DNA from 3 places in the Paenibacillus sp. FSL W8-0187 genome. Region 1 is predicted to be linked to each of the others. Evidence: predicted binding sites of a transcription regulator. Region 1 holds the regulator's gene; each other region holds the start of a gene.
The links. Region 1 encodes Rex, which represses fermentation and respiration genes when NADH is low (regulators of the CRP and FNR family bind a similar motif). Its sites were predicted from a motif close to TTGTGAAATATTTCACAA; they were not measured.

Region 1 (3,289 bases):
ACGGTATACTGGATGGAGGCTAACGGGAATTTCCGCGGCAAATCGCTGCAGCTTTATGCAGTGCCTGTCGATGTTAGCACCCACTTGAAGGAATTGTTTTTTGACAAGAAACAAAGCGTGATCCTGACATCGGCGACCTTGTCGGTGGATAAATCGTTTCAGTTCATGATCGAGAACTTGGGTCTTCAGGAAGCGGCAGATAGCGGCAACTTGAACACGGTTCTGCTGCCGTCCCCGTTTAATTACAGGGAGCAGGCCCTCCTTGTCGTGCCGCGCGATTTTCCGAGCGTGAAGGGCTCGGTCGGGGATGCACTCTTTGTGAATACACTTGTGCAATCATTGGCCGATACGGCAATCGCTACGCATGGCCGCATGCTTGTGCTGTTCACTTCGTACCGCATGCTGCGTCAGGTTCACGAGCCGTTGAAGGAGGCGCTGGCATCCAGCGATATTACGGTACTGGGACAAGGGATGGACGGAACCAGCCGTACCAAGTTAATCCGGAGATTCCAGGATAGCAGTGCTTCGGTCCTGCTGGGTACGAGCTCCTTCTGGGAAGGGGTAGACATACCCGGGGAGGCGCTCACTTGCCTTGCGATCGTCCGGCTGCCGTTCCAGCCGCCGAATCATCCCTTGGTCGAAGCCAAGAGCGAATTGCTGCAGCAGCAGAATAAGAACCCGTTCATGAAACTTTCGGTTCCGCAAGCGGTCATTCGCTTCAAACAGGGATTTGGCCGACTGGTGCGGACCGCGCAAGATAAGGGGATTGTCATTGTCTACGATACCCGGGTCATTGAATCCTATTACGGGAAATATTTCTTATATTCTTTGCCGGGGCCGAAGATGGAGCATATGCCGACAGAGGGGATCGTTCCCCGAATTTCGGAATGGCTGCAGGAAGAGGCAGGCATAGAGAACCAAGCTGAATAAAAGTGAAACAATGAACGAAATGATCTGTCACAAAAAAATGTAGTTATTAACCTATTATTAGGGGGAGCATGAATGAAATCGGAAAAAATTTCGGAAGCCGTGGTCCGCAGATTACCTGTATACTTGCGCTATTTGAATGAGCTTCAGAAAAGGGAGGTCTCCACGGTTTCCTCCCAGGAACTGGGACAAAAACTGGACCTCAATCCTGCTCAAATTCGTAAGGACCTAGCGTATTTCGGTGATTTTGGACGGAAAGGGATCGGATATGACGTATCTTATCTGATCGAGAAAATTCGCCAGATTCTAAAGCTGGACCAGAAGATCAATGTCGCATTGATTGGGGCCGGTAATCTTGGACATGCATTATCGAATTACAATGCATTTCTGAAGGACAATATGAAGATTGTGGCGGTTTTCGATTCGTATTCTCCCAAAGTTGGTATGAAAATTAACAATTTGGTTGTACAGCCGATGGAGGAACTGGAGAAGACGGTTCATGAGTACGGCATTCGTATCGGGATAATCACCGTTCCGGATTTTGAAGCGCAGAATGTAGCCAATCAGCTTATCGCCGCAGGCATCGAGGCTATCCTGAATTTTGCGCCAACCATCCTGAAAGCCCCATCCCATATCCGGATTCATACGGCTGATTTCACTACGGATTTGCAGAGTTTGGCCTATTATTTGGATAACGGCAAGGAGGATGCAGCACATGACGACAACGAAGTGGATGGTTAAGAACGGAACGTTTGCGGTACTAGAGGAAGGAAGATCCGTGCTACGCGGATATATGGTTGTGGAGAATGACCGGATAACCTATCTGGGTGAAGAAGAGCCAACCGTCCAAGAGGGAATAGAAGTTATCGATGGAACTCATCTATTTTTCCTACCTGGGTTGGTGAACACGCACGGACATGCGGCGATGTCGCTGCTCCGCGGTTATGGCGACGATCTGGCACTGCAGGTATGGCTTCAGGAAAAAATGTGGCCTATGGAAGCCAAATTCACGGCCGACGATGTATACTGGGGAACCGCACTCTCCGTGCTGGAGATGATCAAAGGCGGAACCACGACATTTGTGGATATGTATGATCATATGGATCAGGTTGCCAAGGTTGTGCAGGACTCAGGAATGCGCGGCGTCCTAATGCGCGGCGTCATCGGATTGTGTCCGCCTGAGGTGCAGCAGCAGAAGCTGGATGAGGCGGTGGCATTCGCGAAAGACTGGCATGGCAAGGCTGACGGGAGAATTACGACGATGATTTCACCGCATGCACCTTATACGTGCCCGCCGGATTTCATCGAAAAATTCGTTCAGGCATCCCATGATTTGAATCTGCCTTTGCATACGCATATGTCCGAAACGGAAACGGAAGTAGCTCAGAATGTAAAAGACTACGGACTTCGCCCTGTTGCCCATTTGGAGAAGCTTGGCATGTTCTCCCGGCCAACGCTGCTTGCGCATGCCGTCCATCTGACCGATGAAGAAATCGAAATCCTGGCCAAGCATCAAGTTATGGTGTCGCATAATCCAGGCAGCAATTTGAAGCTTGCCAGCGGCATCGCTCGCGTGCCTGCACTGCTGAAAGCCGGCGTAACGGTGTCGCTGGGTACCGATGGACCTGCGAGCAATAATAATCTGGATATGTTTGAAGAGATGCGTCTGGCGGCATTGATCCATAAAGGGGTAAGCGGGGATCCAACCGCAATTCCTGCATCCGAAGCGCTTCGCATGGGTACAGAGTATGGAGCCAAGTCAGCCTTCCTCAACGATATCGGCACACTTGCGGTAGGAATGAAAGCAGATATGATCGCACTGAACACGGATCAAGCGCACTTCCTTCCACGGACCGATTATATTTCACACGCTATCTACTCAGCCAGTGCGAAGGATGTAGAGCATGTATGGGTTGACGGCAAGCAGGTAGTGAAGAATGGCGCGAGTCTTACTCTTGATGAGGAACGTATCCGCCGGGAAGCGCAGCGTGCATTTGAGCGTCTTACAACCCTCTAGGGAATAATCAAGGGGAGCGAGGAGACGGATTTGAAGAAAAAAACGAAGTGGATATTGCTGAGTGTGTCCAGCGTGCTGCTGTTGCTGCTTGGTTTACAGCTCTATTATTCATATGTTATGAAAGATACTTGGAATGAAGAAAGAATGGCAATTGTTGCCGCGAAGCAGCATGGCCAATTGGTTACATCCGGGAAGACCTATAAATCGGTGTGGGGCGAGGATAATAACTATTGGGTGGTAAGCGGGAAAGATCAAGACAATCAAGATCGTATGGTATGGGTGAAATTTACGGATGACAACGTACCTGTTGAAGGTGCTGACGCTGTCCAGTCCGTTTTATTGAAA
Region 2 (3,289 bases), 2.5 Mb from region 1:
TTATAGAAATGTAAATATGGTTTTTAAAAAGATGGCTATCGGAAGATCAAAACAAGGCCAAGCGTTTGTTGTTTTGCCGTATGAAGGATGCAGACTACAGCTTACCGTGCTCCCACAAATTCAGCTGATTTGATGCCGGCTTGGCGGCCGAAAATAATGATCTCGGCAACAGAGTTGCCACCGATCCGGTTTTGACCGTGCAATCCGCCTGTTAGTTCACCGGCTGCAAACAATCCTGGAATAGGCTTGCCGTCTTTATCCAAAACTTCCGTGTTCGTGTTGATTTTTACGCCGCCCATGGTGTAGTGAATACCGGGGGCGATTTGGATGGCGTGGTATGGCGCTTCGGACAAGTCGTTATCCATGCCTGTCGTTCTGTCGAATTCGGTATCTTTATTGTTCTTCACCGCACTGTTCCATGTATCCAGTGTGACTTTAAGCTGATCAGCTGGGACGCCCATTTCTTTGGCTAAAGACTCGATCGAATCACCGTGAATGACAAAGCCCATTTTCTCATATTGCTGAATCGCTTTGACGCGGGATTTTACCCCGGAATCGAACACAAGATAAGCCGATTTTTCAGGAAGCTTATTGATGGCGGCGGTGACGTTGTCCCGAGTATCCAGCTCGTTTGTGAAACGTTTGCCTTGGCTGGTCACGAGGATGGCTCCTTCTCCCCGAACGGCCTCCCCGATGAGATAAGATTTCTCCTGCTGCACCGTAGGGTGAACCTGGATTTGATCCATATCGACCGTTGTACCGCCGAGCTTTTCAATCATGGTGATGCCGTCACCGGTGCTGCCTTCCTGGTTGGTGGTCACGTACCCTTTCAGATCGGACCGAACTTCGGAAATCATGTCCATATTGGCTCCGAAACCGCCGGTTGTTACAACGACGGCATCTGCTGCAATGTTTTTCTCATCATTCTCGTTGAAGATGACTTTGACGCCGTTTACCTTGCCGTCTTTTTCCGTAATATCCGTTACCTTGGCATTGACGAATAGCGGAATTTCTTGTTCTTGTACATTTTTTACCAGTCCGTTGACAAGGTATTGTCCTACTGCTGAGCCGTCCTCAGGACGGTGCGTGCGTTTTTCGTTCATGCCGCCCGTAATGGTGATATTGTTCAACCGAATCCCAATGGAATCCAGCCAATCGATCGCGCTTGCCGAGTTGTCAACGAAGAAACGAAGCATGTCTTTGTCGTTGGTTCCATGACCGCCCTTTAAAGTCTCTTCATAAAATAAATCGTTGTTGTCCTTAATGCCCTGTTCTTGTTGGAACTTGGTTTCGGAAGCATTCATGCCCGAAGATGATTTTATGGTATTCCCGCCGGCAATCGGCATTTTTTCAAAAATGACCGGATTCATGCCTTTTTCTTTTGCCTCAAGAGCAGCAGACATACCGGCTCCGCCTGCACCGACGATGATGATATCATACTTTTCTTTGAGCTGATCGATCGGCGTATAACCGGTTTGGGACGCACCCGAAACGGCTGTCTCTTGGTCTTCTTCTTTTTTCGCGTTGTCCTGACTCTGATCCTGGTTCCCGCTGCCGCATCCCGCGATAGCAAGCATGAAAGAGAGAATGAGTATAAGCGTTGCTGCAAACTTCCTTTTCACTGTGTAACCCTCCATTTTCTCTATATCTATTTAGTTGACCCTAAAGAGCCAATCGAAAAAGGAGGTCGTAACGAAGGAAAGCGAGAAGTGAAAAGGAACGTGAGCGTGACCTTTACTCTTCGAATCTCAGATCTTCCCTGGTTGCCTCCCTCCGGTCGGCCTCGTCAGGTCCACTTCATTGTAATATAGAGCAATCAATTATGTGGTGAATTATTTCACAATGTGTATTGGGTCTTATTTATTACGATGCCACCCGGGCTACGATCTCTTGACTTCCTGCGTGTTTCCAATTTATTTTGCCTCATAAGGATACCGCTTTTTCGCGTTGAGTTCCTTTATAATGAAGATATATAATCTGATCATTGCCTGTGTGGATGATTACGCTCTTGATTGGAGGGGTTTTATGGCACAAACAACAAAAAAAGCGCTTGCCCTATCGCTAAAAAAAATGCTTGAGAAAAAAACGCTTGATAAGATAACCGTTATTGATATTGTTGAGGACTGCGAAGTAAATCGCCAAACGTTTTATTATCATTTCAAGGATATTTATGATCTTGTGGAGTGGATTTGCACAAGTGAGGCTACCATAGCGTTGGATGGCAAGAAAACATATGACACGTGGCAGCAGGGCCTATTGCAAATATTTGAGTATGTGCTGAAAAACAAGGCGTTTGTGACGAGTGTCTATCATTCGATTAAACGAGAGCAACTGGAAAGGTACCTATTTAACGTAACCTATAATCTTTTGATAGGAGTTATCGAGGAAAAGGCCGTTACGATGTCGATCAGGGATGATGATAAGTCGTTTATCGCTGACTTTTATAAATATGCGTTTGTAGGATTGATGCTGGATTGGATTGCTAAAGGGATGAAGGAAGAGCCCGCTGCGATTGTGGACCGGCTAAGCATTTTGATTCAAGGAGATATTTTTTTCGCGCTTGAAAAGTTTAAATCGCACCACGATCATTAGACAATATTAGGCTTTTGTCGAAAGTTTCGACATTAGGCGGACATTGTCTATAGGAGACCTCCGAATATTTTCTTATGATGAAGTTGCTAGAATCAATTCGGAGGTGACTGGAATGTATTATAGCAATGGAAATTATGAAGCGTTTGCCCGTCCGGAAAAACCGGTCGATGTCGACAAAAAATCAGCATATCTGGTTGGAGCCGGTTTAGGCTCTCTGGCAGCTGCGTGCTTCCTTGTGCGCGACGGCCAAATGAAGGGAGAACGGGTTCACATTCTGGAGGAGCTTAGTCTTCCCGGAGGTGCCTGCGACGGAATTCATGACAGCGATAAAGGTTTTATTATTCGCGGTGGACGGGAAATGGAAGATCATTTTGAATGCTTGTGGGATTTGTTCCGTACTATTCCGTCTCTTGAAATTGAAGGCGCATCGGTTTTGGATGAGTTTTACTGGCTGAACAAGAAAGATCCAAACTATTCTCTAATGAGAGCCACGGTTAACCGAGGCGAGGATGCCCATACGGATGGAAAATTTGCTCTGAGTGAAAAAGCTTCGCTGGAAATCGTGAAGTTATTCTTTACTCGAAACGAAGATTTGTATGATAAGCAAATTACCGATGTATTCACGGAGGATTTCTTTGCCTCGAATTTCTGGCTTTACTGGAGAACGATGTTTGCCTTTGAAGATTGGCACAGCGCT
Region 3 (3,289 bases), 2.6 Mb from region 1:
GAACTTGTTGAAGTTGTTGACTTCTTGAAAGATCCGCGCAAGTTTAACACGGTTGGCGCTCGCATTCCGAAGGGCGTTCTGCTTGTCGGTCCTCCGGGAACAGGTAAGACGCTCCTGGCTCGTGCCGTTGCTGGTGAAGCAGGAGTGCCATTCTTTAGTATTTCCGGTTCCGACTTTGTTGAGATGTTTGTCGGTGTCGGTGCTTCTCGTGTACGTGACTTGTTCGAAAACGCGAAGAAGAATGCACCATGTATCATCTTTATTGATGAGATTGATGCTGTGGGTCGTCAGCGTGGCGCCGGACTTGGCGGCGGTCATGACGAGCGTGAGCAGACACTCAACCAGTTGCTGGTTGAAATGGACGGTTTCGGAGCGAACGAAGGCATTATCATCGTTGCTGCGACCAACCGCCCGGACATTTTGGACCCGGCGCTTCTTCGTCCGGGACGTTTTGACCGTCAGATTACCGTAGATCGCCCGGATGTGAAGGGCCGTGAAGCCGTACTGAAGGTTCATGCACGCAACAAACCATTGACGAAGGATGTTAAACTTGACATCATCGCCAAACGTACAACCGGTTTTACAGGTGCCGATCTGGAGAATCTCCTGAACGAGGCTGCCTTGCTTGCGGCTCGCCGCAACCGTAAAGATATCTCCATGCGAGAAGTGGATGAGGCGATTGACCGTGTTATCGTCGGTACGGAGAAACGCAGCCGCGTGATCAGTGATCGCGAGAAACGTATCGTAGCTTACCATGAAGCAGGTCACACCATTGTGGGTTACTTCCTCGAGCATGCGGATACGGTGCACAAGGTAACGATTATTCCTCGTGGCCGTGCCGGTGGATATGTCATCATGATGCCGAAGGAAGATCGGATGCTCGTGACGAAGCAGGAATTGCTGGATCGCGTAACCGGTTTGCTCGGCGGCCGTGTTGCTGAGGAACTGTTCATCGGTGAAATCGGAACCGGAGCATATAGTGACTTCCAACAAGCGACGGGCATTATCCGCAGCATGGTTGTGGAATACGGTATGAGTGAGAAGCTCGGACCGATGCAGTTCGGTACATCCCAAGGACAAGTGTTCCTTGGACGTGATATCGGACATGAGCAGAACTATAGTGATCGAATCGCTTATGAGATCGATCAGGAAATGCAGCGATTTATTAATGATTGCTATGAGAAATGTAAAGAGATCCTGAATAAGCATGCAAAAGAGGTTCACCTGATTGCGAACACGCTCCTCGAGATGGAAACGCTGGAGCTTGAGCAAATCAAGAATCTCATTGAGACCGGATCAGCTGAAGGCAACGGCAGTGGCGACGGTGAAGGAGAAGGTTCTACCGAGAATGGTGAACCGATCATCGACAACATTGGCGACGTGAAAGTTCGTATCCAAGGGAAAGAAGACGGCGAGCAGCCGACTTCCACGGAAGAAATTCCGAACAACCCGATGGATTCGAATGATCCAGGGCCGGAGCGAAAAGATTCCGAGCGCAAGGATCCTCCAGGCGGATCGGACAACGGTAACAGCAGCTTAACGTAATATTCGCTGATAAAACATCGAATACCGAATAAAATTGAAGAACCGGAGAACGATAATTCGTTTTCCGGTTCTTTTTGTGCTTTCTATCACATTGACAGGGGGCAGAACGAACGTGTACATTAGTTGTTAAATAAGGATGCGCATCCTTTCACAAAGGTGGAAACCATCCTGAAAGTCACATGGTCATCAGCGGCGAACCGCCGGACTACATAAAGGGAGAGGGTCGATCATGGAAGCTTTGGCACTGGAGCGTAAAGCAGAACAGAACCGTGAACTGCGTGAGCGGTTAATGCAATTGAAGAAGGAACGTAATGCAATCATTTTGGCTCATTATTATCAACGGGACGAAATACAAGAGGTCGCTGATTTCCGGGGGGATTCCTTCCTGCTCGCGCAGAAGGCAGCACAAACCGATGCTGAGGTCATCGTATTTTGCGGTGTGCATTTTATGGGCGAGAGCGCTAAAATTCTGGCACCGGGCAAGACGGTTCTTATACCGGATGAGCGGGCTGGCTGCCCTATGGCGGATATGGTGAACGTGGACGGACTTCGGAAGCTGAAAGCGCAGCATCCGAATGCGAAAGTGGTCACATACATCAATTCATCGGCTGAGATCAAAGCCGAAACGGATATCTGCTGTACGTCATCCAATGCCGTTAAAGTGATTCAGTCGGTGGATTCGGATGAAATTATATGGGTGCCTGATAAAAACCTGGGACATTATGTTCAGCAGCATACCGACAAGAAGCTTATTATCTGGGAAGGGTATTGCAACACGCATGACATGCTGACGGTTAAGGATGTTGTCGAGATGAAGGCCAAATATCCTCATGCGGAATTTGTGGTGCACCCGGAATGCCGTCCTGAGGTTGTTGCGATGGGCGATTTTGTAGGGAGTACCACCGCTATTCTGGAATATTGCAAAAATTCATCTGCCAAGGAGTTTATTGTAGGCACAGAGGATGGAACCGGATATCAGCTTCGATTGGATAGCCCGGATAAATCGTTCCACTTCGCTACGAAGTTCCTGGTGTGTCCGAATATGAAAGTGAATAACCTCAAAAAGCTGGTTAAAGCGTTGGAAACGATGAAGCCGCAAATTTATGTGCCGCCGGTCGTTGCAGAGAAAGCCAGAACTTCATTAGAGCGCATGTTACAAGTTAAGTAGCATGCGCTACTCTTTCGTGAAAAGACAGGTGAGGCATCGTGATACCGCAGTATTTAATTGATTTTGAGCTGAACGATCTTCCGGTCATTGAGACGGATGTCATCGTGATCGGTTCAGGCATTGCGGGTTTATATACGGCGATCATGGCAAGCGCGACTCAGAATGTGCTATTGATTACGAAGAAATCGCTGCTTGAAAGCAACACGCGTTATGCACAGGGAGGGATTGCAGCCGTAACAGCAGAGGATGACTCTCCGGCCTACCACCGGCAGGACACCCTCCTGGCAGGGGCGGGCCTATGTTCTTCTACCGCGGTGGATGTGCTTGTCAACGAGGGCCCGGTCGGTGTTCAAGAGCTGATTCGGCTCGGTACGATGTTTGATGTGGAGAATGGCGAGCTCGCACTCACCCAAGAAGGCGCGCACAGTCATCGCCGGATCCTTCATGCCAACGGGGATGCAACCGGATATGAAATCGTGCGTGCCCTTTCCATTCAGGTTGAAATGCTTCACAATGTAGAGGTGTGGGACGATCATTTTGTCATTGACCTGATTACCGAGCAGGAAGAGTGTCATG

Region 2: MKY48_RS01225 (flavocytochrome c) is a predicted target of Rex. The motif match lies at 1,826-1,843, and genes of this name have one in related genera.
Region 3: nadA (quinolinate synthase NadA) is a predicted target of Rex. The motif match lies at 1,682-1,699, and genes of this name have one in related genera.

Annotation. Positions count from the first base shown of each region.
Region 1 is NZ_CP150206.1:2,708,923-2,712,211, forward strand. Features, by position in the region: gene dinG (ATP-dependent DNA helicase DinG) at 1-930, shown strand, start outside; gene MKY48_RS12155 (redox-sensing transcriptional repressor Rex) at 1,003-1,668, shown strand; gene MKY48_RS12160 (amidohydrolase) at 1,643-2,944, shown strand; gene MKY48_RS12165 (DUF5590 domain-containing protein) at 2,975-3,289, shown strand, end outside.
Region 2 is NZ_CP150206.1:252,600-255,888, forward strand. Features, by position in the region: gene MKY48_RS01225 (flavocytochrome c) at 102-1,622, opposite strand; gene MKY48_RS01230 (TetR-like C-terminal domain-containing protein) at 2,026-2,592, shown strand; gene MKY48_RS01235 (oleate hydratase) at 2,705-3,289, shown strand, end outside.
Region 3 is NZ_CP150206.1:60,606-63,894, forward strand. Features, by position in the region: gene ftsH (ATP-dependent zinc metalloprotease FtsH) at 1-1,545, shown strand, start outside; gene nadA (quinolinate synthase NadA) at 1,775-2,713, shown strand; gene nadB (L-aspartate oxidase) at 2,752-3,289, shown strand, end outside.